Regions from separate parts of the Roseateles sp. So40a genome, predicted to be linked through region 1. Evidence: predicted binding sites of a transcription regulator. Region 1 holds the regulator's gene; the other holds the start of a gene.
The links. The regulator LexA, encoded in region 1, represses DNA repair genes until DNA is damaged. The targets are predictions, from matches to a motif close to ACTGTATNNNNATACAGT.
Positions count from the first base shown of each region.

Region 2: the regulator LexA is predicted to act here: its motif matches at 9,733-9,750, upstream of imuA (translesion DNA synthesis-associated protein ImuA).

Region 1 is NZ_CP182288.1:1,962,757-1,977,409, forward strand. Features, by position in the region: gene trpA (tryptophan synthase subunit alpha) at 1-721, shown strand, start outside; gene accD (acetyl-CoA carboxylase, carboxyltransferase subunit beta) at 785-1,657, shown strand; gene folC (bifunctional tetrahydrofolate synthase/dihydrofolate synthase) at 1,753-3,135, shown strand; gene ACNI65_RS09105 (SPOR domain-containing protein) at 3,276-4,244, shown strand; gene ACNI65_RS09110 (CvpA family protein) at 4,328-4,816, shown strand; gene purF (amidophosphoribosyltransferase) at 4,889-6,400, shown strand; gene ACNI65_RS09120 (O-succinylhomoserine sulfhydrylase) at 6,400-7,659, shown strand; gene gltX (glutamate--tRNA ligase) at 7,656-9,047, shown strand; tRNA gene ACNI65_RS09130 (tRNA-Ala) at 9,193-9,268, shown strand; tRNA gene ACNI65_RS09135 (tRNA-Glu) at 9,312-9,387, shown strand; tRNA gene ACNI65_RS09140 (tRNA-Asp) at 9,583-9,659, shown strand; tRNA gene ACNI65_RS09145 (tRNA-Ala) at 9,706-9,781, shown strand; tRNA gene ACNI65_RS09150 (tRNA-Glu) at 9,833-9,908, shown strand; tRNA gene ACNI65_RS09155 (tRNA-Asp) at 10,011-10,087, shown strand; gene ACNI65_RS09160 (helix-hairpin-helix domain-containing protein) at 10,220-10,540, opposite strand; gene lexA (transcriptional repressor LexA) at 10,543-11,220, opposite strand; gene ACNI65_RS09170 (asparaginase) at 11,364-12,296, shown strand; gene ACNI65_RS09175 (DMT family transporter) at 12,307-13,218, opposite strand; gene ACNI65_RS09180 (OmpA family protein) at 13,284-13,943, opposite strand; gene ACNI65_RS09185 (EAL domain-containing protein) at 14,282-14,653, shown strand, end outside.
Region 2 is NZ_CP182288.1:753,533-768,185, forward strand. Features, by position in the region: gene blaOXA (class D beta-lactamase) at 1-228, opposite strand, end outside; gene ACNI65_RS03475 (hypothetical protein) at 300-1,793, opposite strand; gene ACNI65_RS03480 (hypothetical protein) at 1,950-2,993, shown strand; gene ACNI65_RS03485 (esterase/lipase family protein) at 3,223-4,023, opposite strand; gene ACNI65_RS03490 (hypothetical protein) at 4,129-4,341, shown strand; gene ACNI65_RS03495 (error-prone DNA polymerase) at 4,346-7,603, opposite strand; gene ACNI65_RS03500 (Y-family DNA polymerase) at 7,587-8,972, opposite strand; gene imuA (translesion DNA synthesis-associated protein ImuA) at 8,923-9,693, opposite strand; gene ACNI65_RS03510 (hypothetical protein) at 9,865-10,239, shown strand; gene ACNI65_RS03515 (sensor histidine kinase) at 10,252-11,583, opposite strand; gene ACNI65_RS03520 (response regulator transcription factor) at 11,573-12,256, opposite strand; gene ACNI65_RS03525 (GNAT family N-acetyltransferase) at 12,574-13,164, shown strand; gene ACNI65_RS03530 (hypothetical protein) at 13,221-14,653, opposite strand, start outside.

The DNA.
Region 1 (14,653 bases):
CGATCCGTACGCCGATGTGACCGTCGAGCTGATGCTCGCGATGGCCCGTGCTGGCGCGGACGTGATCGAGCTCGGCGTGCCGTTCTCCGACCCGATGGCCGACGGCCCCGTGATCCAGAAGGCCAGCGAACGCGCGCTGGCCAAGGGCATCACGCTGACCCGCGTGCTGGACATGGTGCGCGAGTTCCGCCAGCAGGACGGCGACACACCGGTCGTGCTGATGGGCTACGCCAATCCGGTGGAGCGCTTCGGTTGGGAAGCCTTCGGCGCCGCGGCCCAGGCCGCGGGCGTCGACGGCGTGCTGATCGTCGACTACCCGCCCGAGGAGTGCGAGGCCTTCGCCGCCACTCTCAAGGGCCATGGGCTGGATCCGATCTTCCTGCTGGCGCCGACCTCCACCGATGAGCGGGTCGCCCGCATCGGCCAGCTGGCCAGCGGCTACGTCTATTACGTCTCGCTGAAGGGCGTGACCGGCGCCGGCCACCTGGACACCGGCGCCGTCGCCGACGCGATGCCCCGCTTGCGCCGTCACGTGCCGATCCCGCTGGGCGTGGGTTTCGGCATCCGCGACGGGGCGACGGCGGCGGCCGTGGCGCGCCATTCGGACGCGGTGGTCATCGGTTCGGCCCTGGTTCAGCTGATCGAGTCCCAGACAAGGGATAATGTCGCGATCCAGGCAGCGGCCTTCATCCGAGACATCCGCGCCGCGCTGGACGCCTGACCGGGGCGCCGATCCACCCGATCGCCCCCGGTTTCGCGTTCCGCTTAGACATAGGAGCCCGCCATGAGTTGGCTTGAGAAACTGCTTCCCCCGAAGATCCAGCAGACCGATCCCGACCAGCGCCGCACGGTGCCGGAGGGCCTGTGGATCAAGTGCCCGTCCTGCGAGACCGTGCTCTACAAGACCGACCTCGAGCAGAACGTCAACGTCTGCCCGAAGTGCGGCCACCACCACCGTATCGGCGCCCGCGCCCGTCTGGACGCGTTCCTCGACGGCGAGGGCCGTTACGAGGTCGGCCAGGAGGTGCTGCCGGTCGACGCGCTGAAGTTCAAGGACAGCAAGAAGTACCCCGACCGGCTCAAGGAAGCGCTGGAATCGACCGGCGAGACCGACGCGCTGGTCGTGATGGGCGGCGCGGTGATGAGCATCCCGGTGGTCGCGGCCTGCTTCGAGTTCGACTTCATGGGCGGTTCGATGGGCTCCGTGGTCGGCGAGCGCTTCGCGCGCGGCGTCGAGACCGCGCTGGAGCAGAAGACCCCGTTCATCTGCTTCACCGCCACCGGCGGCGCGCGGATGCAGGAAGGCCTGCTCTCGCTGATGCAGATGGCCAAGTCCAACGCCGCGCTCACGCGACTGGCCAAGGCGAAGCTGCCCTACATCAGCGTGCTGACCGATCCGACGATGGGCGGCGTGTCGGCGAGCTTCGCGTTCGTCGGCGACATCGTCATCGCCGAGCCCAAGGCGCTGATCGGCTTCGCCGGTCCTCGCGTGATCGAGAACACCGTGCGCGAGAAGCTCCCCCCGGGCTTCCAGCGCGCCGAGTTCCTGATGGAGAAGGGCGCGATCGACATGATCGCGGACCGTCGCAAGCTGCGCGAGATCATCGCCCGCAACCTGGCCATCCTGCAGCGCCAGAGCTCCGACGCGGTCGCCTGACGGCGCGCCGCCGAACCGCCCGGCGCGGTTCCGGTCCTCAGCACGGCCAGACCCGACCCGGTCTGGCCGTCTTCATTTGAGCCTTGGAAGTCCCGATGTCCTCTCCGATCCCTCACGAACTTTCCCTCCCCGTGCTGGCGCCCGGCGGTGACGCGCAAGCGGTGCTCGACGCCTGGCTGGCCCGCTGCGAGCGCCTCCACCCCAAGGAAATCGACATGACCCTGGCCCGCGTGGCCGAGGTCCGCGATCGGCTGGGCCTGAAGTTCGGCCCGGACACGCCGGTGGTGATGGTCGCCGGCACCAACGGCAAGGGTTCGACCTGCGCGATGCTCGAGAGCGTCGCGCTGCAGGCCGGTTACCGCGTGGGGCTCTACATCAAGCCGCACCTGGTGCACTTCCAGGAGCGCTGCCGGGTGGGCGGCCGCCCGGTGGACGCCGCGGCGCTGCTGCCGCATTTCGAGGCCGTCGAGCGCGCCCGGGGCGATCTGACGCTGACCTACTTCGAGTTCACGACGCTCGCGATCCTGCACTGCCTGGCCGCCGAGCCGCTGGACCTGGTGATCCTGGAAGTCGGCCTGGGTGGCCGGCTGGACGCGGTCAACGTGATCGACGCCGACTGCAGCGTCATCACCAGCATCGACCTGGACCACACCGAGTACCTCGGCCCGGATCGCGAGTCGGTCGGTCGCGAGAAGGCGCACATCATGCGGCCGGGCCGGCCGGCGATCGTCTCCGACCCCATGCCGCCGGCATCGATCGCGGCCCATGCTGAATCGATCGGCGCCGATCTGCGTCAATTGGGCCGCGACTTCACCTATTCCGGCGACCGCCAGCAATGGCAGTGGGCGGGCAGGGCGCGTCGCTACAGCGGCATGTCCTACCCGGCACTGCGCGGTGTGAACCAGTTGCTCAATGCCTCGGGCGTGCTGGCGGTGTTCGAGGCGCTCTACGAGCGGCTGCCGATCTCCGCACAGGCGGTGCGCGCCGGGCTGGCGCTGGTGGAGCTGCCGGGGCGCTTCCAGGTGGTGCCGGGCTCGCCGATGCTGGTGCTGGACGTGGCGCACAACCCGCACGCCGTGGCGGCGCTGGCGCAGAACCTGGACCAGATGGGCTTCTTCCCGCGCACCCGCGCGGTGTTCGGCGCGATGGCCGACAAGGACCTGGCCAACATCCTGGCGCGCATCTCGCCGCTGATCGACCACTGGCACTTCTGCGACCTGCCGATCGCCCGTGCGGCGAGCGCCCAGGCGCTGTCGCAGCGCTTCGAGGAGGCGCGTGCCGCGGGCGCGCTGCAGACGCCCAAGGACGTGGCGTTCACGCTGCACGCGGATCCGGCGTCCGCCTTGGCCGCCGCGGCCGCCGAGGCGGACCCCGCTGATAGAATTTTGGTCTTCGGTTCGTTCTTCACCGTGGGCGGCATCCTCAAGAACGGCATCCCGAGGCTGGGCGGCGGCGTCCAGCCGGAATCCGAGTCCTGACACGCCCGCGTTGAACGCATCGCAACGCTGCATTCGAATCTGTCGCGATTGAAGTCGGCGGCCCCGTCCGTAAATGCGGAGGGGCCGCTTCCCGCTTTCGGGGCGGCGACGGCGCGGCATCAACCAGGTCATCCGAGTACATGGGTTTTCTGTCCTTCCTGAAGCGCGGCGAAGCGAACGATTCCGGCGACCGGGGCGGTGAGCGTGGCGACCGGGCGCGCGCCGACAGCGGCCGAGGCCGCTCGCGCGGCGGCGCCGAGGCGGTCGACGACGTCCAGCAACTGCGCCTGCGCGCGCGGCGCCGCCTGATCGGAGCGGCGGTGCTGGTGGGTGTGGCGGTGATCGTGTTCCCGCTGGCCTTCGAGACCCAGCCCCGCTCCATCCCGGTGGACCTGCCCATCGACATCCCGCGCAAGGACGGCACGCCGCCGTTGAGCATTCCGGCGCCGACGGGGCAGAGCGCTCGCGGCACGACCGAGGCCGACGCCGGCCGCGGCATCATCACCGAGTCCGCCGAGCAGGCTGACGCCGACCGCGCGGTGCCCCCGCCGGGATCGCGTCCCGGCGTGACGCCCGAACAGCAGGTCGCGCAGGCGATGCCGCCCACGCGCATGACCACGCAGCCCGATGAGCGCGCGACGATGGCCGAGCCCGCCCGTCCGGCGATCGTCGAGCCCAAACCCGAGCGCAAGCCCGAGACCAGACCGGAGACGCGCGCCGAGCTCAAGCCGGAGCGCAAGCCCGACCTGAAGCCGGAGGTCAAGCCGGAGCGCAAACCTGAAGCCAAGCCCGACACGCGCGCGGCCGATGCCGCTCGCGCGCAGGCGCTGCTCGAGGGCCGGTCCTCGCCCGAACGCAAGGTCGACGCGGCCGCGGGCAGCGCCCGATTCATCGTGCAGGTCGGGGCGTACGCCGACGGCAAGGCCGCGCAGGACGTGCGCGCCAAGGTCGAGCGCCTGGGCCTGAAGACCTACACCCAGGCGGTGGAGACCGCCGACGGCAGACGCATCCGCGTGCGGGTGGGGCCTTTCAACTCGCGGGACGAGGCGGACAAGGTCGCGGCGAAGGTCCGTGGTGGTGGCCTGTCCTCGGCCGTGCTGACGCTCTGACGGGCCGGCACGGAGATACGAACGATGCCCGGCCATGACCGCCTCGCGCCACGCCCGATCCCCAGCCCTCGCGGAGCCGCGCGATGAACTGGGTCGATCTCGCGCTGATCGGCCTGTTCGTGATCTCGGTGCTGCTTGGCGCCTGGCGCGGCCTGGTGTTCGAGCTGATGACGATCGCGGGCTGGATCGTGGCCTACCTGGCCTGCCCGTTCGTGGCGCCGCTGGTCGAGCGTTTCATCCCGATCGACAAGGTCGGCCCGACGATGCTGCATGCACTGGGCCTGGTGCTCGCGTTCGTGCTGGTGCTGCTGGTGTGGGGCATCGCCGCCAAGTTGATCCGGGCAGTGATCCATGCCACGCCGCTCGGCGTGATAGATCGACTGTGCGGCGCGGGCTTCGGTGTGCTGCGCGCGGTGCTGCTGGCGCTGCTGACCACGGTCATCGTCGCCATGACGCCGGCGGTGCATTCGGCGCCGTGGGTCGAGTCGCAGATCGTGCCGTATCTGCAGGTGACCCTGACGCAGGTCAAGCCGCTGTTGCCCACGGCCCTGCACGACTACATTCCGGCCTGAACATCCCGAACGATCAGGCCTTGATCCCGAATTCCGTTTCCTCCCAGTTTCCAGAGCATTGAAGGACCTCCCATGTGCGGCATCGTCGGTGTGATTTCCAAGGCGCCGGTCAACCAGCTGATCTATGACGCGCTGCTGCTGCTGCAGCATCGCGGGCAGGACGCGGCCGGCATCGTCACGATGCAGGGCCACAAGTGCTTCATGCACAAGGCCCGCGGCATGGTGCGCGACGTGTTCCGCACCCGCAACATGCGCGCGCTGCCCGGCAACGTCGGTCTCGGCCAGGTCCGTTACCCGACGGCCGGCAATGCCTATTCCGAGGAGGAGGCGCAGCCGTTCTACGTCAATGCCCCCTACGGCATCGTGCTCGTGCACAACGGCAATCTGACGAACGCCCATGCGCTCAAGGACGAGCTCTTCGAGGTCGACCGCCGTCACATCAACACCGAGAGCGACACCGAGGTCCTGATCAACGTGCTCGCGCACGAGCTGGAGATGGCTGGCCGCGACCTGCCGCTCACGCCCGAGCAGATCTTCAAGGCCGTGGCCACGGTGCACAAGCGCATCAAGGGCTCGTATGGCGTGATCGCGCTGATCGCCGGTCACGGCCTGCTCGCTTTCCGCGACCCCTACGGCATCCGTCCGCTGTGCTTTGGCCAGGCCGCCAACGGCGAGGTGATGGTGGCCAGCGAGAGCGTCGCGCTCGAGGGCACCGGCCACACGCTGACGCGTGACCTCGCGCCCGGCGAGGCGCTCTTCATCGACACGCACGGCACGGTCCACACGCAGCAGTGCGCGGAGAGTCCGTCGCTCAATCCCTGCATGTTCGAGTTCGTCTACCTGGCGCGCCCGGACTCGGTGATGGACGGCATCTCCGTCTATCAGGCCCGGCTGAACATGGGCGAGACGCTGGCCCAGCGCCTGATCTCGACCATCCCGCCCAGCGAGATCGACGTCGTGATCCCGATCCCCGAATCGAGCCGGCCGTCGGCGATGCAGCTCGCGCACCGCATCGGCAAACCGTATCGCGAAGGCTTCGTCAAGAACCGCTACGTCGGCCGGACCTTCATCATGCCGGGCCAGTCCACGCGCAAGAAGTCGGTGCGCCAGAAGCTCAACGCGATCGGTCTCGAGTTCAAGGGCCGCAACGTGCTGCTCGTGGACGACTCCATCGTCCGCGGCACGACCTCCAAGGAGATCGTGCAGATGGCCCGCGAGGCCGGCGCCAAGAAGGTCTACCTGGCCTCCGCCGCGCCGCCGGTGCGCTTCCCCAACGTGTATGGCATCGACATGCCGACCAAGGAGGAGCTGATCGCCCACGGCCGCTCGATCGAGGAGATCCGCCAGTTCATCGGCGCCGACGCGCTGATCTATCAGGACGTCGACGCGATGAAGCGCGTGGTCGGCCAACTGCGCCAAGGACTGAACGGTTTTGAGGCGTCGTGCTTCGACGGCCAGTACATCACCGGTGACGTGACCGCCGAGGACTTCGCCACGATGCAGGCCCAGCGCAAGTCGCAGCCCGAGGAAGAGGACCTGCCCGCGCGCAGCCGTCTGGCGCTGCAGAGCGGAGGGGACCAGTGATGGCGGACGACGCGAAGGGCAGCAGTATCCCGGGCGGCATTCCTCGCGTCGGCCTGCCCGAGGACGCGCGACTGGACACGCTCGCGGTGCGCGAGGGCCTGCCGCCGTCGCCCTGGGGAGAGAACTCCGAGGCGCTCTATCTGACCAGCTCCTTCGTGCATCCGGACGCGGCCACCGCCGCGCGCCGTTTCGCCAACGAGGAAGAGGCCTTCGTCTACAGCCGCTTCTCCAATCCGACGGTCATGATGATGGAGCGCCGGCTGGCCGCGCTCGAGGGCACCGAGGCCTGCATCGCGACCTCCTCGGGCATGTCCGCGATCATGCTGCTGGTGATGGGGCTTCTGAAGTCGGGCGACCACGTCGTGTGCTCGCGCTCGGTGTTCGGCTCCACGATCAAGCTGCTGCAGGGGGAGTTCGGCAAGTTCGGCGTCCAGACGACCTTCGTGTCGCAGACCGACCTCGCCGAATGGAAGAGCGCGCTGCAGCCCAACACGAAGCTGCTGTTCGCCGAGACGCCGACCAACCCGCTGACCGAGGTCTGCGACGTCGCGGCGCTGGCCGACATCGCCCATGCGCATGGCGCGCTGCTGGCCGTGGACAACTGCTTCGCCTCGCCGGCGCTGCAGCAGCCCGCCAAGATGGGCGCGGACTTCATCATCCACTCCGGGACCAAGTACCTGGACGGTCAGGGCCGGGTGATCGCCGGCGCGCTGTGCGGACCGGCCAGGTACGTCAACGACGTGTTCACGCCGGTGATGCGCACCGTGGGCATGTCGCTGTCGCCGTTCAACGCGTGGGTCGTGCTCAAGGGCATGGAGACGCTGTCGGTGCGCATGAAGGCGCAGACCGCCAGCGCCGCGGTGCTGGCCGAATGGCTGGAAGCGCATCCGGGCGTGGAGCGCGTGTACTACCCGGGGCTGAAGTCGCACCCGCAGCATGAACTGGCCATGCGCCAGCAAGGCGGGCAGGGCGGGGCGGTCGTGGCGTTCATCGTCAAGGGTGGTGCTAATGCGGCGACCGACGGCGGCCGCGCGGCCGCTTTCCACGTGATCGACCACACCCGCATCTGCTCGATCACCGCCAACCTGGGCGACACCAAGACCACCATCACGCATCCGGCCAGCACCTCGCACGGCCGGCTCACCGAGCCGCAGCGCCAGGCCGCCGGCATCACGCAGGGGCTGATCCGCGTCGCGGTCGGCCTCGAAGACATCGAAGACATCAAGGCCGACCTGGCCCGTGGTTTGAACTCGCTATGACCTCTCCGATCCGCACCCGCATCGCGCCATCCCCGACGGGCTTCCTGCACCTGGGCACCGCCCGCACGGCGCTGTTCTCGTGGGCCTACGCGCGCCACTTCGGCGGCGAATTCGTGCTGCGCATCGAGGACACCGACGTCGCGCGCTCGACGCAGGACTCGGTGGACCAGATCCTGGCCTCGATGAAGTGGCTGGGCCTCGAGTACGACGAGGGCCCGATCTACCAGATGCAGCGCCTGGAGCGTTACCACGCGGTGATCGATCAGATGATCGCCGCGGGCACCGCCTACCGCTGCTATTGCACGCCCGAGGAACTGGCCGCGATGAAGGCCGGTCAGGAAGCGCGCGGCGAGAAGCGCCGCTACGACGGCACCTGGCGTCCCGAGCCCGGCAAGACGCTGCCGGCGATTCCCTCGGGCGTCGATCCGGTGGTGCGTTTCAAGAATCCGATCGACGGCGACGTCACGTGGGATGACGTGGTCAAGGGCCCGATCACGATCAACAACCGCGAGATCGACGACCTGATACTGCTGCGTCCGGACGGCGTGCCGACCTACAACTTCGCCGTCGTCATCGACGACTGGGACATGCGGATCACGCACGTCTTCCGCGGCGACGAGCACATCAACAACACGCCGTGGCAGATCAACCTGTTCAACGCGCTGGGCGCCCCGCTGCCCGCGTTCGGACATATCCCGGTGATCCTGGGTGACGATGGCCTGAAGCTGTCCAAGCGCCGCGGCGCGGTGAGCGTGACCGCCTACGAGGAGAACGGCTACCTGCCCGAGGCGATGCTGAACTACCTGTCGCGCCTGGGCTGGAGCCATGGGGACGATGAGCTGTTCTCGCGGGAGCAACTGGTGTCGTGGTTCGACGGCAGCCACATTTCCAAGAGCCCGGCCCAGTGGGATCCGGCGAAGCTCGAGTGGGTCAACGCCCATTACATCAAGCTGGCCGACGACGCCCGCCTGGCCGAACTGGTGACGGCCCAGATGGCCAAGCGCGGCCTGGCCGCGCCGGCCCGCCTGGAAGCACTGTGCGCGCTGTTCAAGGATCGCTGCAGCACCACCGTGGCGCTGACGGACTGGCTGGCGATGTACGTGTCGCCGGTGACCCCGAGCGAGGCGGATCGCGCCCAGCACCTGACCGACGCCGTGAAGCCGGCGGTGCTGGCGCTGGCGGACAAGCTTGAGGCGCTGGCCGTGTGGGACAAGGCCGCGATCAATGCCGCGATCAAGGAAACCATCACCGCCCACGGCCTGAAGATGCCGCAGCTGGCGATTCCGGTGCGGGTGCTGGCGTGTGGCCGGACGCAGACGCCATCGGTCGATGCGGTGCTGGAACTCTTCGACAAAGAAATTTTGTTGAACCGCTTGCGTTCCGTTTAAAACTCGGTCTATACTCTTGTTCTCGCTTGAACAGCGCGATGTTCGAAACGAACTTCGAAGCGGCAGACAGCGAATCAAAACGGGGAGCGTCAGCTCCCCGACGAGATTCAAGGAAGCCGAAAAGAAGTCGGATCGAATCCCCGAAGGGGGTATAGCTCAGCTGGGAGAGCGCTTGCATGGCATGCAAGAGGTCAGCGGTTCGATCCCGCTTACCTCCACCAAACTTCGGTTTGTGTGGCGCGCGGTTCAAGGAATGAAGGTTTAGTCCCCTTCGTCTAGAGGCCTAGGACACCACCCTTTCACGGTGATTACAGGGGTTCGAATCCCCTAGGGGACGCCAAGTTGTCGAGCTTGGTTACTGACTTAGAGATTGAACGAGAAAATCGAAAAATTCTTCGGAAATCGATTTGATCGTTGTCAAAATCAGGTATAGTAACGATATCGACGCAGCGATACGGTCAAGCAATTGATCGGATCGATGCGACAAGAGATAGAAAAGAGTTTGATGCGACGGATCGAAAGATCTTGAGTATCTGGAGTGGTAGTTCAGTTGGTTAGAATACCGGCCTGTCACGCCGGGGGTCGCGGGTTCGAGCCCCGTCCACTCCGCCAACGTTTTGAGACTCGGGCAGCGTACCGATTCGATGCGAAAGCATTCGGGGGTATAGCTCAGCTGGGAGAGCGCTTGCATGGCATGCAAGAGGTCAGCGGTTCGATCCCGCTTACCTCCACCAGAATTCCTTCGGGAAGTCTGGGCGCGGTCTGAGTCGATGCGAGAAGGTTCAGTCCCCTTCGTCTAGAGGCCTAGGACACCACCCTTTCACGGTGATTACAGGGGTTCGAATCCCCTAGGGGACGCCAAGTTTGACAAGGCTTGGCTGCATCGCAGATCTGTATGGATCTGGAGATTTGCAGCGCAACTTGTCCGCGAACAAGAATGACGTGCTTAACAACGTCGTCTTAGGAGTGGTAGTTCAGTTGGTTAGAATACCGGCCTGTCACGCCGGGGGTCGCGGGTTCGAGCCCCGTCCACTCCGCCAACATTGAAACCCTGTCGATGCAAGTCGGCAGGGTTTTTTCTTTTCCGGCATTGGTTTCACACGCATTCTGTCGGCGCCATCATTCGCCGGGATTTCAGTGTGAACCCGAATGCGGCGATCTATCCGGCTTCTTCACAGATCCGGATACTCGCGTTTGCGCTGGGCGGTGTAACTCCACCAATCCCTGGGTGGGCCGCCATTCATGAAATCAACAGCGGCCATATAGGTATCCAGCACGCAAGGATCGTGGCGTTTCCCGGTCAGTTTGCAGATGCCCTGATACAGCGCGAAGGCATCGGCACCGACGAGATCCGCAGGCTGATGGATGCCCATCAACTGGAAATCGCGGACCATCGCCGGTCCGATGTTGGGAATCTGCCGCAGTTGCGTGCAGGTCTCCGCTGAGGCCGCCTTGCTGTGCGACTTGCGCGCGGTGGTGCGGGCGGCCGTCATGGTCAGTGGAAGCCGCCGGAACGGATCAAACCTACCGCCAAGCCTTCGATGGCGAACTGTTCATCGGGCGTGACGTCGATCGGTTGGAAATCCGGATTCTCGGGCAGCAGTCGAATGCCGTCGGCATGACGCTCCAGGCGCTTCACGGTCACCTCCTCGCCGATCCGCGCAACAACCACCTGACCGTTGCGCGCCTCGCTGACCTTCTTCACCGCCAGCAGGTCGCCGTCCATGATGCCGATGTCCTTCATGCTCATGCCTTTCACGCGCAGCAGGAAGTCCGGCGCCTTCGAGAACATCGAAGGGTCGACGCTATAGTGCTGCTCGACATGTTCCTCCGCGAGGATCGGCGCGCCGGCGGCCACCCGGCCCACCAGCGGCAGCGTCAGCTGTGCGAGGCTGGCCAGCGGCAACGCGAACTGGCTGTGCTCCCGGGCCCGGTTGACCTGGCGCAGCGCCGTCGACGGCAGGCGGATGCCGCGGGCGGTGCCACCCACCAGCTCGATGACGCCCTTGCGGGCCAGCGCCTGCAGGTGTTCCTCGGCGGCATTGGCCGACTTGAAACCCAGCTGCTGCGCGATCTCCGCGCGCGTGGGCGGGGAGCCGGTGCTTTCGATGCTGTCGCGGACCAGATCGAAGATCTGTTGTTGGCGGGCGGTCAGTTTGGGCGGTGTTTCCACGAGCACAGGCCTTTATTCGGTGGGGAAGGCTGAATGCCACGAAGCCGGGTCGAAGCGGTTCACCCCACAGCGGGGTGCATGACTGTTCGATGCGTGCCTGAGAATTCATCCAGCATCTGGATTTTTATACAGGAGACGATAAATTGCAAAGCGCGGCGCAGACCCTCGTGATCATCGGCACCGGCGGGACGATCGCCGGAGCCTCCGGCAGTGCGACGGACAACGTCGGCTACAAGGCCGGCTCGCTGTCCGTGAACACGCTGGTGGCGGCCGTGCCGGCCTTGGCCAGTCGCTCCCTGGAGGCCGAGCAGCTCGCGCAGCTCGACAGCAAGGACATGGATCACGCGACCTGGGCGCGACTCGCTCGCCGGGTGCAGGCGCACCTCGAGCGGCCTGAGGTGCGCGGCGTCGTGATCACGCACGGCACGGACACACTGGAGGAAACCGCCTACCTGCTGCAACGCGTGCTGGCGCCGCGCAAGCCGGTGGTGCTCACCGCGGCGATGCGGCCCGCGACGGCCATCCAGGCCGACGGACCGCAGAACCTGCTCGACGCGGTTGCCGTGGCGGAGTCCGAGGGCGTGTCGGGCGTCGTTGCCGTGGTGGCAGGTCAGGTGTGGTCGGGGCTGGAGCTCCGCAAGACGCATTCATATCGTCTGGATGCCTTCGAGGCGGGCCCCGACGCCGGCGCGCTGGCGGTGGTGGAGGAGGGCGTGTTGCGCCGCTTCCGCGACTGGCCGGCGGGTGAGGCGCTCGGTGTGGCACGCTTGCCGGCCGGGGGTCAGGCCTGGCCGTGGGTCGAGGTGCTGGGCAGTCACGCGGGCGCTGATGCGCGCGCGATCGAGGCCTGGCGAGTGGCGGGCCTGCAGGGACTGGTGCTCGCCTGCACCGGCAACGGCACGCTGCATGAGGCCCTGGAGGCACCGGTGCGCGCGCTGAAGGAAGCCGGTGTGCCGGTGTGGCGGACCACCCGCTGCGCCCAGGGACGCATCGTTGGCGCGAGCGACGAGCCGGGCGCCGCGTTGTCGCCGTGGGCCGCGCGCGTCGAGTTGATGCTGCGCCTGCTGGCCGATTGAGCGGACGCGCTCAGGCCCGGCGTCGCGCGAGCCAGACGCCGACGGCGACCAGGGCCATGCCGGCCATGGCCAGGACCGACAGCGTCTCCCCGAACAGGCCCCAGGCGATCAGCGCCGTGGCCGGTGGCGTCAGATAGAACAGACTGGCGACGTGGACCGCGCTGCCGCGACGGATCAGCACGTTGAGCAGGCTGACGGCGCCCAGCGACAACACGAGGACCAGCCAGGCGAGCGCGAAGACGAACTGCCCGGACCAGGTCACCTGCATCGTCTCGGTGGCCGCGGCCAGCGCGGCGGTGACGATCAGGCTGGGCACGAACTGGATGATCGAGCCGGTGCGCAGGTCAAAGGACGGGCAGAAGCGCTTCTGGTACAGCGTGCCGACGGTGATGCCCAGCAGCGCGAGCATCGCCGGCAGCAGCATCGTCACGAGGGCGCCGCCGGGCACCGCCGCGATCTTTTGCGCGACGACCAGTCCGACGCCGATGAAACCGAGGCTCAGCCCCAGCCACTGGAGGCGGTCGATGCGCTCGCCGAGGAAGGCGCGCGCGCCCAGCGCGGTCACGAGCGGCTGCAGGCCGACCACCAGCGCGGTGATCCCGGCGGGCAGGCCGTGCGAGATCGCGGTGAACACGCCGCCCAGGTAGACACCATGCACCAGCAGTCCGGTCACGGCGATGTGTCCGCAGGCCCGCAGCGAGCCGGGCCACGGCGCGCGCAGCACCAGCACCACGGGCAGCATCAGCACGAGCACGGCCGCGTAGCGCCAGGACAGGAAGGTCAACGGTTCCGCGTCGGGCAGTCCGAATTTCGCGCCGATGAAACCGGTGCTCCACACCGCGACGAACAGCAGCGGGAGCAGACCGGTGGAAGCGCCCGCGGCTTGGGGTGTGGGCGGCGGTGGCGCGGGCGACGGGTTCATAGGGGCTGGATGCTACCCAGGCCCGTCACCGTCGCGCCGCCACGCGGGCGACAGGCGCGCCGGCCTCAGCCGCCCGAGCCTTGCTGCGGCTCACGCAGGAAGATCTCGACGCGCCGGTTCTTGGCGCGGTTCTCCGGCGTGTCGTTCGACATCAGCGGCTCGCGCGAACCGCGGCCCGCCACCTCGATGCGGTCGGCGCGCACGCCGCGGTCGGCCAGGTAGCCGCGCACGCTCTCGGCGCGACGCAGCGACAGCGGGTCGTTGATCGCGTCGGAACCGGTGTTGTCCGTGTGGCCCACGACCCGCACCACCGTCGGCGACGGATTGTTGTTCAGCCCGTTGGCGAAGGCATCCAGCACCGGACGCAGGCGCGGCTCGACGGCGGCGCTGTTGGTGGCGAAGGAGATGTCGCTCGGCACGTCGAGCTTGAGCTGGTTGTCGGCGGTGCGCGTGACCTCGACGCCGGTGCCTTGCGTGGCCTGCTCCATCGCGCGGCGCTTGTCCTCCATGTGGCGCGACCAGACGTTGCCGGCCACCGCACCGAGCGCGCCGCCGATCAATGCACCGGTGCCTGCCTTGCCGCCGGTGGCGGAGCTGATGACCGCGCCCGAGACCGCGCCGATCGCCGCACCGCCCGCGGTGCCGCGCTGGCGTTCATCCATGTTGGCGCAACCGCCGAGGACGGCGGCGGCGAGGGCGGCGGCGGCCAGTCGGGTGTGTCGCATCTGCATGTTGTTTCTCCTTGTGATCCGGATAAGAAAACCCAACGACCCGGGCGGCTGTGTCGTCGCCTGCGAGGGGGAGTATCTCCCTGCGGCGGCCGACGGTCCGAGGTCGGCGGATGAGTCGACGAGGTCTCGCGCCGGGGTTCCGGTGCGACGCCTCGCGGCGGACGGTGTTCGACTTCGGCAAACGGGGCGCCCGCGTCGCCACCATCGAAGTGGGGGCGACCCACCTTCAACTGCTAGCGACTGGTCATGGATGACAAGGAGTTGTTATTCGGCGCTGAGCGGGCGATTCATAGCATGAAGCCCTGCTTTTCTCCCTTTGCCTTCGAGCACCCATGCCCCGTCCCCACGACTCCGGTTGCACCCCCGTCAGCGGTGCGGAAGACCTCGGTACCCACGTTCGCTACGCCGGCCAACCGATCATCGATCGGACCGGTCGCGTGGTCGCGACCGAGCTGCTGTTCCGCTGGAACGCCCGCGATGGGGAGGTCGGGCCGGAGCTCGGCGGCTACGGCACGGCGGCGGTGTTGTCGAACGCGCTGATCGATGCCGAGCTGCTGACGCGCACGCCCGCGGCGGAACACCCGCTGGGGGACCTGCTGATCAACATGGATGCGCGCACGCTGATGAGCCCGATCGCCGAGACGGTGACGCCGGACATCGGCGTGATCGAGGTGCTGGAGACCGTGTCCGTGGACGAGGCCCTG
Region 2 (14,653 bases), 1.2 Mb from region 1:
AGGCTCGAAGGCCCGCGTGCTGTCCGAAGCCAGCCAGCGGTGCGCGCGCGCGTCCAGCACCACCAGCGCGCCCTGCGTGCCGAGCTGATCGAACTCGCGGGTCCATTCGGCGCGCGTCTCCCAGCGCTCGCGCTGGTCGGCGGGCGTGGGCTGCGCGAGCGAGGCGCGGCAGGCGGTGAGCACGAGGCAGGCGAGCAGCGCGCTCGCCATCAGGCGGGGAAGGGACATGGCGGTCTCCGGTGGATGAGGAATGCCGCCAGTGTGCGAAGTCCGCGTCGCCGGACGTCGTTGAAATGCCGTTACGCCCGTTGCGCGCGGGGCATCAACGCATCGGCCTCGTCGAGGTAACGCCGGCGCGCCTCCTCGTCACGGAGCTTGCGCGCCTGGAGCCGGGCCTGGCGCACCAGGTCGGTCGCGCTGAACGCGTCGCCTTCGTCGAGGGCATGCCGGGCCCAGAGCAGCAGGAACGCGCAGCGTTGGTCGGCCGGGATCTGGGACTGCCTGGCCCGGCACGAGGCCCAGCGCTGCGCGGCGAGTTCGCCGAAGGACGTGGCGGGCAGGGGCAGGCCTTGCGCCGTGGCCAGCCGCTGCAGCGCGGTGAAGTTCAGCCGTCCCAGCGCGGCGAGCCGCAGCAGGAAGATGGTGTTCAGCAGCGAGCTGCGACCGAGCTGCCAGCGCGCGCAGAGCGCGTCGCTCAGCAGCAGCCAGCGCAGGGCGTCCTCGATGCCGGGACCGTCGGGGCTGTCAGGGCCGTCGGGACTGTCGACGCTGGCGGCAGGCAGCAGCTCGGCCTCGACCAGCCGGCCGATCGCGTTGGACAGGTTGGCGGCGCAGACCTGGAGCGCGTCGGGCAGTCCGGCGAGCGAGGCGCTGCGCAGCGCGTCGCCGAGGCTGGCCAGCGATTGCGCCGCGAGCGCCGCGTCGCCGCGCGCGATGGCGAGCTCGCGCAGGACGATGCCGCGCAGGTTGCCGTGGTCGCAACGCAGCGTGGAGTCAGCGGCCAGCACGTCGGGATCGACCTCGTCGAGCTTGTCCAGCGCGGGCGCGGCCTGGCCGAGGCTGCCGAACCAGTGCCACGCCGCGAGGATCGCCACGCGAGCGCGCAACTGGCGGCGTTCCAGACGCGGCAGCCGGCTGTTGTTGAGCGTCTGGCCCAGCTCGCGCAGTTCGTCCTGCAGCGCGGCCCAGTCGCCGAGCCGGCGCGCGATGCGGGCGCGGCGCAGGCCGAGCGCCGCGGCGGCGGCGTCGTCGCCGGGAGGCACGTGCGGCGCGGCCTGCTGCAGCGCGAGGCGGGCGGGATAGAGCTCGCCGCGGTCGAGCAGGTAATCGGCGCGGGCGAGCGCCTCGGCATAGGCCAGCGGGAGCAGCGGCGCGGCGGCCGGCGCGCGCACCGGGCGCTGCTGGCCCAGCCAGCGCGCGAGCGCCTCGCCGGTGGCGGGTTCACCGTCGATCTCGAAGCGGCAGGCGGGCAGCAGCACGGCGTTCAGCCAGAACGGACCGCTGCTGCGGGCGCTGGCCTCGATCAGCGCGGCCAGTGGGCTGTCGTCCAGCAGCGCCAGCGCGCGCCAGACCTGCGTGCGGTGCAGCTCGGCCATGCCGGCGATGCGCTCGCGCAGCTCGGCGCGCGAGCAGGGGCTGTCGACGCGGGCCAGGCCCTGTTCATGCGCCTGCAGCAGCGCGGCGATCAGGCGCGGCAGCAAGCGGCTGCGCAGCTCGGGCAGCTCGTCGATGCGCAGACCTTGCGGCAGCAGCTGGATTTGATGCGTGAGCGGGGAGTGGTGAACGGCGGTCATCGGGGCTGCATTCTGCGCGGATGAACCCCTGCGTGTGACGCCATCGCCGTAACGGGCGTTACGCGACTTGGTTACGCGGCTGGCCGAGCGCGTGAAGACGCCGTTGCGGGCTCGCCCTTTGCCTGTAGCACTTCATCACAACTCGAGGGGATTGCCATGGTGACGAAGAATGAGGCCTGGTACGCGGGCGAGACCGCTGTGGGCGGGGTGCTGGCTCCGCGCGCGTCGACGTCCGCGGTGTCATGGGGCGCGGTGCTGGCCGGTGCCGCGGCGGCGGCGGCGCTGTCGCTGATCCTGTTGCTGCTCGGCGTGGGGTTGGGGTTGGCGGCCGCGTCGCCCTGGGCCAACGACGGCGCGAGTGCCGCGACGCTGGGCGTGGCGGGCATCGTATGGCTGGCGTTCACGCAGCTGGCGGCCTCCGGGCTCGGCGGGTACCTCGCCGGTCGGCTGCGCGTGCGATGGCGTGATACCGACGCGGACGAGGTCCATTTCCGCGACACCGCGCACGGTCTGCTGTCCTGGGCCGTGGCCACCCTGTTCACGGCAGCCGTGCTGACCGCGTCGGTCGGTGCGATCGCCGGGATCGGCGTGAAGGGCGCGGCGGTGGCGGCCGGCACGGCAGCGACCGGGGCGGCGGCGGTCACCGCGGCGGCGGGTGCCACCGACGAGTCGGGCGCGAAGGGCGGGGCCTCCGGTTCGATGGCCCGGACCTCGCTCGGCAGCGGCGACTTCGGCTACTACGTGGACACGCTGCTGCGGCCCGCGGCCCTGGCGCCGGCATCGACGACGACGCCGTCCACCGCGCCGGCCGGCGCCAATCCGGCGACGCTGCGTGCCTGGCCGGATGCCTCGATGGTTCACGCGGACGAGCAATCCTCGGCGGCGCTGAATCGCCTGCTGGTGCGCGCGGTCCGTGACGGCGGTACCTTGTCGCCGGAGGACACGCGAGCCGCCGCGCAGCTCGTCGCGCAACGCACCGGCCTGAGCCAGGCGGAAGCCGAGCGTCGCGTCACCGAGACGCTGCAGCGCGCCCGCGCCGAGGCGCAGGCACTGGAGACCAAGGCCCGCGAGGCCGCGGATGCCGCGCGCAAGACGGCGTTGACGACGGCGTTGTGGATGTTCGTCGCGCTGCTGATCGGCGCCTTCACCGCGAGCCTGCTGGCCACGGTCGGCGGCCGGCAACGCGACCTCATCGAATGAGCAACGAGTCAGACAACGAGTCACACAACGAGTCAGACAACGAACCAGACAAGGAGAACTCACATGCGATCGATCCTGCTCTACATGCTGGGCGTGCCCATTCCCATCATCATCCTGATCGCCTTGATCCGGTGATCCGCTGAGCCCAAGCCAACGGGGCCTCCTCATCGTCGAGGAGGCCTCGTTTGTCATGGGCGAAAGGGGGCGGCGTCAGGCGCCGCGGCGAGGCTCAGGTCAGCGCGGCGGCGGCCGGCATGCCCGCCGTGGCGCCATAGGGTCGCCACGCTTCAGGCGCGTGGGACAGGCGATCCGCGACGACCTTGAGCACGGCGGGATTCCAGACGAGGCCGCAATGGCTGCCGTCGACCTCGACGTTCTCGACCATCGCATGGTCCTCGGGCTGCACGCAGGCCTGCCAGGCGACCACGCCGTCGCTGCGGCTGTAGATCGAGGTCGTCGGCACCTGCGGCGCGGCGATCAGGCGCGATTTGAAATCGTCGTCGAGGACGGGCAGCGTGCCGTTGACCCAGCGATAGAGCAGGCTGACGTTGGTCTGCGTGGCCTCGCCCGTGATGGGCGTGCCGATGGTGATGACCTGGCGCACCGGCATGGCGATGCGCTTGGCGACCTCACGGGCATAGATCCCGCCGAGGCTCCAGCCGACCAGCGACACCGGCTGCGCGTGTTCAGCCACGAGCGCCTCGATGTCGAGCGCGAGCGCATCGAGCCAGGCGTCGATGTCGCCGACGGGTCCGGTGTTGATGCCGCGGCCCCAGTCGCGGGCCGCGTAGCCCAGGCCGTGGCAGAAGCCGACGAGCGGCGCGATGGATTGCGCGTCCGCGGCGAGCCCGGGAAACACGATGACGGGGTGGCCGTCGCCGCTGGCGTGTCCGCTGCGGTCCATGAGGCGGCAGCTGGCGTACTCCATCGCGGCGCGCAGCGGCTCGATGCCGAGCAGGGCCCAGGAGGGGGAGCAGATGACGGGGGCCGGCGTGGGCACCGCGTCGGGGAGGGCGGCGATCTTCTTCATCTTCTGCGGCCGCCGCGACGATGGACCACCGTCGAGATCGGCATGAGGACTGTTGGAACCGATGGTGGCGCAACACGCGCGGCCTGGGCACCCCCCGAATGGCGCATGCGCGCGTCGGACGATGCCTACATTCGTGGGGGGTGGAAGAACGTCTCCTGGTCGAACGGGACGTGCATCCTGCACTTGTGCCGCAAGAGCAGCCGCATCGAAAGCATCGTCGGGATCCTCGCGGATCGACCGCGCAAAAGGAAGAAGCCGTTGTCGCTCAAGCAGATGAAGAAGGCCATCGAGGACGGTTGGTCAGGGAAGCGGCGATGAAGGCTCAATGAAAATCCCGGCTCTCCGTCCGCAGCCGACCCAGCATCGGTGTCAGGTCTTCCAGGTGGCCGGCGATCAGGTTGCGGACGTCGCCGCTGCGCTGCCACTTGCCCTTCACCCCCATCAGCCGTGAATGCAGCATCACGTCTCGCTGACGCTGCCACAGCGCCCGGTGCACGATCACCTGGATGTCGCCGGTCTCGTCCTCCAGCGAGATGAAGATCGTGCCCTTGGCCGTCGCCGGCTGCTGCTTGACCGTGACGATCCCGCAGCCCCGCGCCGGCCGGCCGTCAGGCAGCGCGTTCAGTTCCTCGGCCGACATCCAGCGCTGATCGCGCAACGCGGGCCGCAGCAGCGCCAGCGGATGGCGCCTCAGCGTCAGCCCCAGCGACGCGTAATCGAACACGATCTCCTCGCCCTCCGGCGCCTGCGGCAGCGCCAGGAAGTCCTCCTGCACCGGCGCTGACGCCAGCAAGGGCGGCGGTGCGTGCTGCGCGGCCGCGTCCCACATCTGCTGGCGGCGGTGCCCGCTGATGCTCGTCAGCGCGTCGCCCGAGGCCAGCATCGTCATCTGCTGCTGGTTCAGCCCGGTGCGTCGCGCCAGGTCCTCCGCATCGTTGAACGGACCGTTCCGACGCTCCCGGCAGATCACGCCCGCCGACGCCTGCTGCAGGCCCTTGACCAGCCGCAACCCCAGTCGCACCTTCACCGGCGCCGCGTCAGCCGCCAGCGCTTCGTCCGCGTCGAGGAAGGGGTCGCCGTCGTCCTCCACGACGATGCCGTCCTTGTCCGGCGGCAAGGCGTCGATCGTGTCAGCCGCCGCGCCGCGCCGCGTCGGACGGATCACGCGGCCGTCCGCGCGCTCCAGCGTGCAATCCCAGTCGCTGTGCATCACGTCGGGCGGCAGCACCTCGACGCCCTTGCGTCTGGCCTCCTGCACCAGCTGGCTCGGCGAGTAGAAGCCGAGCGGCTGAGCGTTCAGCAGGCCAGCGAGGAACTCCGCCGGCCGGTGGCATTTCAGCCAGCTGCTCGTGTAGACCAGCAGCGCGAAGGACGCGGCATGCGACTCCGGGAAGCCGTATTCCGAGAAGCCCTTGATCTGCTCGAAGATCTGCTCGGCGAAGGCCGCTTCGTACCCGCGCGCGGTCATGCCGTCGACGATCTTGGCGTGGTACTTCTGCAGCCCCCCCTTGCGCTTCCACGCCGCCATCGAGCGCCGCAGGTCGTCGGCCTCGCCGCCGGTGAAACCCGCCGCGATCATCGCGATCTGCATCACCTGCTCCTGGAACACCGGCACGCCCAGCGTGCGCTCCAGCACCGGCTTGAGCCCCGGCGGATACACGACCTTCTCGAAGCCCTGGCGCCGCTGCAGGTAGGGATGCACCATGCCGCCCTGGATCGGACCGGGCCGCACGATGGCGACCTCGATCACCAGATCGTAGAACTTTTCCGGCTTCAATCGCGGCAGCATGCTGCGCTGCGCGCGGCTCTCGATCTGGAACACGCCGATCGTCTCGGCGCGCTGGATCATTTTGTACGTGGGGACATCCTCGTCCGGGATGTCCTTGAGCTCGAACGGATACCGCTCCCGCTTGCCGACGAAGTCCAGCGTCTTGCGGATCGCCGTCAGCATGCCCAGCCCCAGCACGTCGACCTTGAGCAGGCCGACCGCGTCGAGGTCGTCCTTGTCCCACTCGATGACGGTGCGGTCCGGCATCGACGCGTTCTCCACCGGCACCATGCGCGTCAGCGGCCCGTGCGTCAGCACGAAGCCGCCCGGATGCTGCGACAGGTGTCTCGGGAAGCCCAGCAGCTCCGACGTGATCTCGACCAACTGCCGCACAGCCAGGTCGTTCGCGTCGAGTCCGGACTCGCGCAGCCGCTCCGCATCGATGGTCTGGCCGTCCCACCACTGGTGGTTGCCGCACAGCGTGTCCAGCACTTCGGGATCGAACCCCAGCGCCTTGCCCACGTCGCGCAGCGCGCTCTTCACGCGATACGAGATCACCACCGCCGCCAGCGCCGCGCGCTCGCGCGTGTACTTGCGGTAGAGGTACTGGATGACCTCCTCGCGGCGCTCGTGCTCGAAGTCGATGTCGATGTCCGGCGGCTCGTTGCGTTCCTTGCTGATGAAGCGCTCGAACAGCACCTGCATCCGGTCCGGATCGACCTCGGTGACGCCGGTGCAGAAGCAGACGATGGAGTTCGCCGCGCTGCCGCGACCCTGGCACAGGATGCCCTGCGAGCGCGCGAAGTGGACGATGTCGGCCACGGTCAGGAAGTAATGCTCGTAGCGCAGTTCCTCGATGAGCGCGAGCTCGCGCTCGATCTGCTCGCTGGCCGCGGCCGGCACGCCCGCCGGCCAGCGCCGGCCCGCGCCTTCATAGGTGAGCCGTCGCAGGTGACTGGCTGGCGTCTGGCCGTCGGGCACGACCTCGGACGGGTAGTGGTAGCGCAGCTCATCGAGGCTGAAGTCGCAACGCTCGGCCACGCGCAGCGTCTCGGCGAGCAGGTCCGCCGGGAAGCTGAGCGCCAGACGCCCGCGGTGGCGCAGGTGGCGCTCCGCGTTGCGGTCCAGCGCCTGGCCGCACTCGGTCAGCGGCTGGCCCAGCCGGGTCGCGGTCAGCACGTCCTGCAGCGGCTTGCGGCTGCGCACATGCATGGTGACGTCGCCGACGGCCACCAGCGGGATCGCCGTCAGCGCGCCGGCCTCGCGCAGGCGCAGCAGGCGGACCTCGTCATCGACATGCTGGGGCTGGTCCATGCCCAGCCAGCAACGGCCGGTGAAGCGCGTCAGCAGCCAGCGCGACATGTCCAGCAGCTGCGCCGGCGTGGCGTGACGGTCGGGGCAGGCGACGACGACGCAATCGTCCAGCGCCTGCGGGCCGATGTCGGCCCGGGTGCAGCGGTAGGTGCCCTTCTCGGACGAGCGGCGCAGGCGCGAGATGAACTGGCACAGGTTGCCGTAGCCGTTCAGGTTGCAGGCCAGCACGACGAGGGTGAAGGCCGAATCGTCCCCGGCGTCCAGCGGATCGATGAGGAACTGGCTGCCCACCAGCAGCTTCATGCCGTGCTGCCTGGCCGCGACGTGCGCGCGCACCATGCCGGCCATCGAGCATTCGTCGGTGATGGCCAGCGCCGCGTAGCCGAGCGCCTTCGCGCGCTCGACCAGTTCCTCGGGCCAGCTGGCGCCCCTGAGGAAACTGAAGTTGCTCAGGCAGCGCAGCTCGGCGTAGTCGGGCAGCTCATGCATACAGACCATGCAGGAACCAGGCGCCCCCGCCGTCCTCGACCGGCTCGCGATAGACCGCCATCACGCCGGCGTTCTCGTTGACGGCGATCCAGTAGTCGCGCGTGACCTGGCGGTGATGCGCGGGCCGTGTCTCGTCGGCGGGCACGCGGTCCCACCAGCCGCCCTCGACGCGGTCGGGACCGACCAGCAGCGTCAGCGGGCCCTGGTAATGCGGCCGGTGCTCGCGCACCGCCAGCCGCAGCGGCGGGTCGAGCAGGAAGGCCGGCTCGGGCACCGGCGGCACGCGCACGGCCGCGCCCTTGCCGCGACGGCGCCCCGCGCCGGGCGACTTGCCGTCGCCGCAGGTCTTCCAGCGCGTCTGCCATTCCGGTCGATGGTCGTCGGCGAGCACCGGCTGCTGCACCCGCTCAGGCCCGAGCCGCGCGGCGATGCGCTCCAGCGTCAGGTAGAGCGTCTCGCCGGTGCGCACCGCGTCGGGCAGCAGCGAGCCGCTGTCCTCGACCAGCGCCTGCACGCCGACCGCCTCCAGCCGCAGCTCGCCCACCGGCGCCAGCAGCCGGGTCTTGGCCAGGTGCTCGGCCATCAGCCGGCAGAAGTGTTCGAGCTCGCGGATCGGCTCAGCGGTGCGCACCGTCAGGCTTCCGCCGTCGCCGGCGTCCTTGGCGCGCATCGAGTCATGCACCCAGTGCAGCGTCACGCCGGTGGCGCCGGCATGGCGCGCCGCCAGCCAGCCGCACAGCCGCATCAGCAGCGGCCGCGCGCCCATCAGCAGCGCGGGCGCGTGGTCCTCGCGGCTGGGCAGCTCGACGCGCGCGTGGAAGTCCTCCGGCAGGGCGACCCAGGCGTGGGCCTCGGGCCGCAGTCCGTAGGCCTGGTCCAGCATCGCCAGCAGCGCCGCGCCGAAGCGCCGGCCGATGCCGCCGCGCGGCAGCGCCCGCAACTGGCCCAGCGTGTTGATGCCGGCGCGGCTCAGCGCCTCGGCGTGTTCCGCGGCGGCGCTGAGCGCCTGCAGCGGCAGCGGATCCAGCACCGCCTGCAACAGCCGGCCGTTCAGGTCGAGCACGCCGCAGCGCGCCAGCACCAGCGCCGCGGTGGCCGACGGCGCCCAGCCGATGCCGATGGCGCCCAGGTCGGGCGCCTCGTCGGACAGGCGCGCCTTGAGCGCCGGCAAGCCGCGGAACAGCCGCAGGCTGGCCTCGACCTCCATCACGACGGCGTCCTCCATCAGCGCCACGCGCGGCGTGAACTGCAGGCACCACACGGCGAGCCCGGCCTGCGCCTCCGCGCATATCCCCCAGAGGTGCGGCGGCGGCGCGGTCGCCGGATCCTCAAACGGAGCGGGCGGACGAGGCGGCAGGATCAGCGCGACCCACAACATGGGAGAACTCCGGGAAGAAGGGGGCGGGCGCGGGTTCGGTCACCGGCGCCACCGGCCGCATCGTGCTGGGCTGCATCACGCGCGGCGTGAGCACGTGCTCCAGTCCGCCGGGGATGGAGGCCAGCTTCAGCGGGGTGTCGTGGGCGGGGCCCTTGCGCTTGAGAATCTGGACGTCCAGCGCCCAGTCGACGTCGATGGTCGCCAGCAGCCGCAGGGGCGCCGGCGACGGGTCATGGCGCGCCGAGAGCGGCCGGAACAGGAACACCGGTCCCTCGAACGACTGCGCCAGCACCTGCAGCCGCCGCAGCTGCTCGGGCGCGGCTTGCGGCATCCAGGCCAGCACCGCGCCGGCGGCGTTGGACTTGATCAGCTGCTCGGCGCACCAGAGCCGCTCGGACGGCGCACGGGCGTCGATCCAGACGAGGTGACGGTCATCCAGCCCCAGGTGCATCAGTCCGGGCAGGTGGGGGCGCTTGGGCGGCCCCACCATCGCCACGGCGGCGCCGTCCGCGACGACGCGCCGCAGCGCCGGTCCCGCCAGCCGCCATTCGGCCAGCGAGAACTGCGGCAGCAGCACCTCGGTCAGCTGGCGCCCGGGCCAGCCGCCGCCGGGCAGCTCGGCGTCGAGCGCGTCGAAGCCGCTGGGCCAGACGGTGTCGGTGCCGCGGCCCAGTTCGTCGCCGCGCCAGAGCGCGTCGGCCACGGCGGGCGGGAGCGGCATGGCTTCGGAGGACAAGGGCGCTGGCATGGCGGTCAATTAACTGTATGGGCATACAGTATATGACGCCGGGGAAGTTACCCAGCCGATGACCTGGGCGGGGAAGGGGCGGTGAACCTCGGCGCGGATCGCCGGGACTGGGGACCCTTTCCCCCATCCAGAAGCGAGGCCCCCATGCCCCATCGATTGTTGTCCTGCTGCCGAGAGACCGCGTCCCCGCCGCTACCGGCATGCAGCTCGATCGCCTATCAATCGGTCGTGATCCCCCCGGGGCCTCCTCACGATCCTTCGATCCATGCCGGCGAACTGAAGCGCGCCTTCCAGATGCTGGCGGCAGACGCAGCGGAGTTCAAGCTGGACGCCCACCTCTCCGGCACCCGGTTCCATCACCTGATCGCGCGCGGCCAGAACCTCCCGGCCAGCGATGAAGCCGCCCCCCGCGAGGTGCAGGAGTTCTACGTGCAGGCGCGGGAGATCTATGGCGCCTGCTATCGGCAGGTCTGGGGCTCAACGCCGGAGTGGTGCGATCGACCGGTGCGCCAGCCCTGAACGTTCAGGCCATCACGCGGACGTGTCGGTGCGCGAGGCCGCCGCGGACGGGGCCTTGAAGCTCAGCACGAAACGCGTGCCGCCGTTGCCGGGCGCCTCCAGGCTGACGGTCCAGCCCAGGTGCTCGGCGACGCGCTTGACGATGGCCAGGCCCAGCCCGGCGCTGCCCGCGCCGGCCGGGTCGACCTGCATGAAGCGGTCGAAGATGCGGTCGCGCACGGCCGGCGGGATGCCGATGCCGGTGTCCTCGATGACGACGCGGCCCGATTCCAGGCGGATGTCGACGCGGCCCTGGTCGGTGAACTGGCAGGCGTTGCGGATCAGGTTGCCCAGCGCGATGGCGGCCAGCTCCGGCCGCGCAGGCACCTCCAGGCCGGCGTCGGCGGGCGCGGCGTGCAGCGTCATCTCGACGGCCTTGCCCTTGAGCAGCGGCCGGCAGCGCTCCATCTCCTGGCGCAGCAGCGGCAGCAGCGCGGTCGGCTCCGCGCCGATGCTGGCCGGGTCGCGCGACAGCAGCAGCATCGCCACGACGCGCTCGCTGGTGTCGGCGGCGGTGCGGCGGATGCGCTCGGCGAGCTCGACCATGTCGTCGCGCCCCTGCAGCCGCGCCTTGAGCACCTCGGCCGCGCCCAGCATCACGGCCAGCGGCGTGCGCAACTCGTGGCTGACGTCGCCGGTGAACCAGCGCTCGCGGTCCAGGTAACGCTGCTGCGCCTCGGTCTTCGCGGCAAAGGCGCGCGACAGCACGCCCAGTTCGTCGGTCGAGTCCAGCAGCGGATAGTCGCGCGGCGCGGCGTCGGTCTCGACGGCGCTGGCCAGCGCGGTGACGGGGGCCACGATGCGGCTGGCGGTCAGTTGCGCGAGGAACAGCGCCAGGCCCAGGCAGCAGACGAAGGCCAGGCCGAGCAGCCCGTACACGCCGGCCTCGATCTTGGCGAAGTCCTCGTCGCGGTCGGTCAGCACGAAGACCGGGCCCAGGTCGTCGCGGACCAGCGCGGTGAAGGTGGCGTCGTCCTGCGGCAGCGTGTACTTGCCCGGCGGCTTGCCGCGCAGCGCCTGCGGGATGGCGTCGCCGCGGTAGAGCGTGACGCTGGGCGGCAGGTCGGCTTCCAGGCCCTGCTTCTCGCGCGCGACGAGTTCGTCGGCGGTGCGGTCCAGGCGCTGGTCGACGAGGCGGTCCTCGATGCTCGAGGCGATGCGCACCGCGGCGACGGCGAAGGCGCCGCACACCAGCAGCGTCAGCAGCAGGAAGGCGGCCGCGACGCGGGTGCGCAGCGTGGTCGGCGCGGCGGTGCCGCGCGCGGGGCGGCCGGGGGATGGCGCGGGCCCGGCGTCAGCCCGCATCGGGCGAGACCAGGCGGTAGCCGATGCCCGGGTGGGTCTTCAGCAGCGGGACGGGGAAGGGCTTGTCCAGCGCCGCGCGCAGCGCGTGGATGTGGGTGCGCAGCGCGTCGCTGTCGGGCGGGTCGTTGCCCCAGACCTCGCGCTCGAGGTCCTCGCGGCGCACGAGCTTGGGCGCTTCGCGCAGCAGCGCCGACAGCAGCTTGTAGCCGGTGGGCGTGAGCTGCAGCGGCTTGCCGGCGCGGGTGGCTTCCAGGGTGTCGGGGTCGTAGTTGACGTCGGCGTAGCTGACAGCGGAGCTCAGGTTCAGGCCGTGGGAGCGGCGCATCAGGGCCTTGAGACGGATCTCGAGCTCGACCAGCGAGAAGGGCTTGACGAGGTAGTCGTCGGCGCCGCTCTCGAAGCCGGTGACCTTGTCGGCGATGGTGTCGCGGGCGGTCAGCATCAGGATGGGGGTGGGGCGGCGGAAGTCCTTGCGCAGGCGCCGGGCGACGTCCAGGCCGTCCAGGCCGGGGAGGGTCAGGTCCAGCACGATCGCGTCATAGGACCCGGCGGCGGCCTGTGCCAGGCCGCCCAGGCCGTTGCGCGCCACGTCCAGCTCGTAGCCCATGGGCTCGAGGTAGGCGAACAGGTTGGCGACGATGTCCGGGTTGTCTTCGATGACCAGCAGCTTCATGGCGAGGCTCACGTTCTGCGGCGCGGGGCGCCGCGTCAGTCGGGGGAGCGGTCACGGGGGGAGGGGATCCCGACGGAACCGCGGATGCCGGGAATCCTATGCCAGCCGCCCGCCGTCGACCTGTCTGGGGGCTGTCGCATCGCCCCGGTGGGGGGCAGGGCGTCAGGAGGTGGGCGAATGGCGCGCGGTGGCAAAGTTTCTTCAAAGATGGCGGCTTCGTCACTTTTCGTGACGCAAGACCGAACTCTTTTCTCGACCGCTCGGTCGAGGGGAGGACTTGAAAACGCGGATGGGCGCATAATTTCCGGGTTAACCCTATGTTTGCACCCATCTTCTCCATTCCGGCTGTCGAGCGGCTCACCGAGACCCGCCGGCTGCAGTTGCGTCCGCCGCAGGCGGCCGATGCCCGGACCTTCCGCGACCTGCTGACCGACCCGGCGAATCGTCGATTCGATGTGGGCGGGCCGGAGGCGTCCGAGCGGCTGGAGCTGTGGCGGACGGCCTGGGCGCGGGACGGGCTGGGTCCGTGGGCGGTGGCCTTGCGGGAGCAGCCGTCGCTGGGCGCGATCGGGTTCGGGGGGCTGATCCGCGGGCGGATCTGCGGGGCGCCGGCGCTGCTGCTGGAATTCCACTTCCTGTCCGACTTCTGGGGGCGGGGGTATGCAGCGGAGATGTCGCTGGCGGCGTTGTCGCTTGCCTTTGACAGCCTGCATGCGACGTCGGTGCATGCCTTGCTGGCGCCGGGGAACACGGCGGCGAGAAAGACGCTGGAGCGGGTGGGCCTGAGGCTGACGGGCTCGGTGGCGGACCACCCGGGCGAGGCGGCGAGCCTGCTCTACGAGATCAACGCCGCGCAGTACGCGGCCCAGCCGCGGCAACAGCCGGAAGCGACGCCGTTCGGGGCGTGAGCGGGGCTGGGACTCGCGCGGCGCTGGGAAGCGTCCGATTGAGCGAATCCGTCGCGTCAGCCGTCGTCCTTCGACCCTTTGGAACTTGACGCGTCAGAACTCGATGCCTTGGAGCCCGTTGCGTCAGCACTCGTGGTGGAGGATGACGGTTTGATATTCACCGTCTTGACCTGGCCCTTCTTCGGCTCCGGCGTCTTTAATATTGTTCCCGTTGCCTCCACGCCGCCGGAATAGTATGAAACCAGGGTATTTGATCTCAAGCGGTCTCGCGCCGTTGTCGTCTCGACGGTTTGAATGCCATCGTTGGAAAGCGGTTGGGCGCTTGCCATTTTGTTTCCATAGAACCTGAGGGGAAGTCCTTGAACCTGTTGTTGAGCTTGCACGTTCGCATGGCTGGTGTTGGGCGTACTTGGCAACACGGCACTGGATGCCTTGGGCGGGCTCGATGTGATCGGGGTCAACGAGACGGATGGGTCAGGGGCCGAGGACTGCGACTTCGACCGAGGCCTTCTCGCGCTGAGTTCGGAGATCTGGGTGGGCATGTGAGCCGTGCCTACCTTGGGATTAAGCTTTTGCGGCGTCCGGGGAAGGCCGAAGGTCTCTGCGGATGTGTTGCTCGTGAGTTTCCTCAGGTCTCCAAGGACGGATCCACCCTCCCGATATCCTTGCAGCACATTTTCTGCGGTCGAAGCGTCATTCGGGGCGTTCCGAGCGGTGCGGAAGGCGTGCTGGAGCGAGTCCATCAGCTCCGTGTAATACATGGTGATGGTCGCCTCCGCCAGACGCTGCGCTTCATTGAGCTCATCGAGTCTGGGGTGGACCGTCGAGCTGCTGCTCAATGATGAAGGTGTGCCTAGAACGGATGTCAGGGCGTTTCCTGTTTGCTGCGGTGGCCATATCTTGTGCTTGTCGTCGTCGTCGTCAGGATCGCCCAACTTGTCGCTCTTGCTGGCGTTGTCGGATACCTGCATGGGCTGGATGTTGTCGATATCGTGAAAATACATGCGAGCCCCATAGGCACTGGGGGCATATCCTGATTTGCCATTCTGGACGTAGTAGTCCTTCTCCCAGCCTTGGGGTGCATGGACGCTGCTGAACTGCTCGGCTCGAGCATCCATGTCCTGAGATATATTGTTCCAAGCATATTTGTGATCAAGATTGAAGGATTCGAAGGGCATCCAGTTGGCGAATCCTTCCTTGTTGATCGGGACCGTTCGGATATAGGTCTTGTGTTCCCTGCCGCTGGTGACGATGCCGTGCTGGTTGTTCTCTGCCCAATGCCGCACGAGTTTTTCTCGAAAAGTGGTGGAGAACGTTGGGCGCTCACCATCGAATGGAACCAATTTCCCGTTCTCCCGGGGGTTGTAGAAACCGTTGGTTTCTGCCTTGCCACTTGGCGGCAACGCCAATTGCGCGACGGGTTGCGTGGACGACGGGTTTGGAGGGTGGGGCTGGGTGAAGCTGCAGATCCGTTGACGCTGGGCGGTCA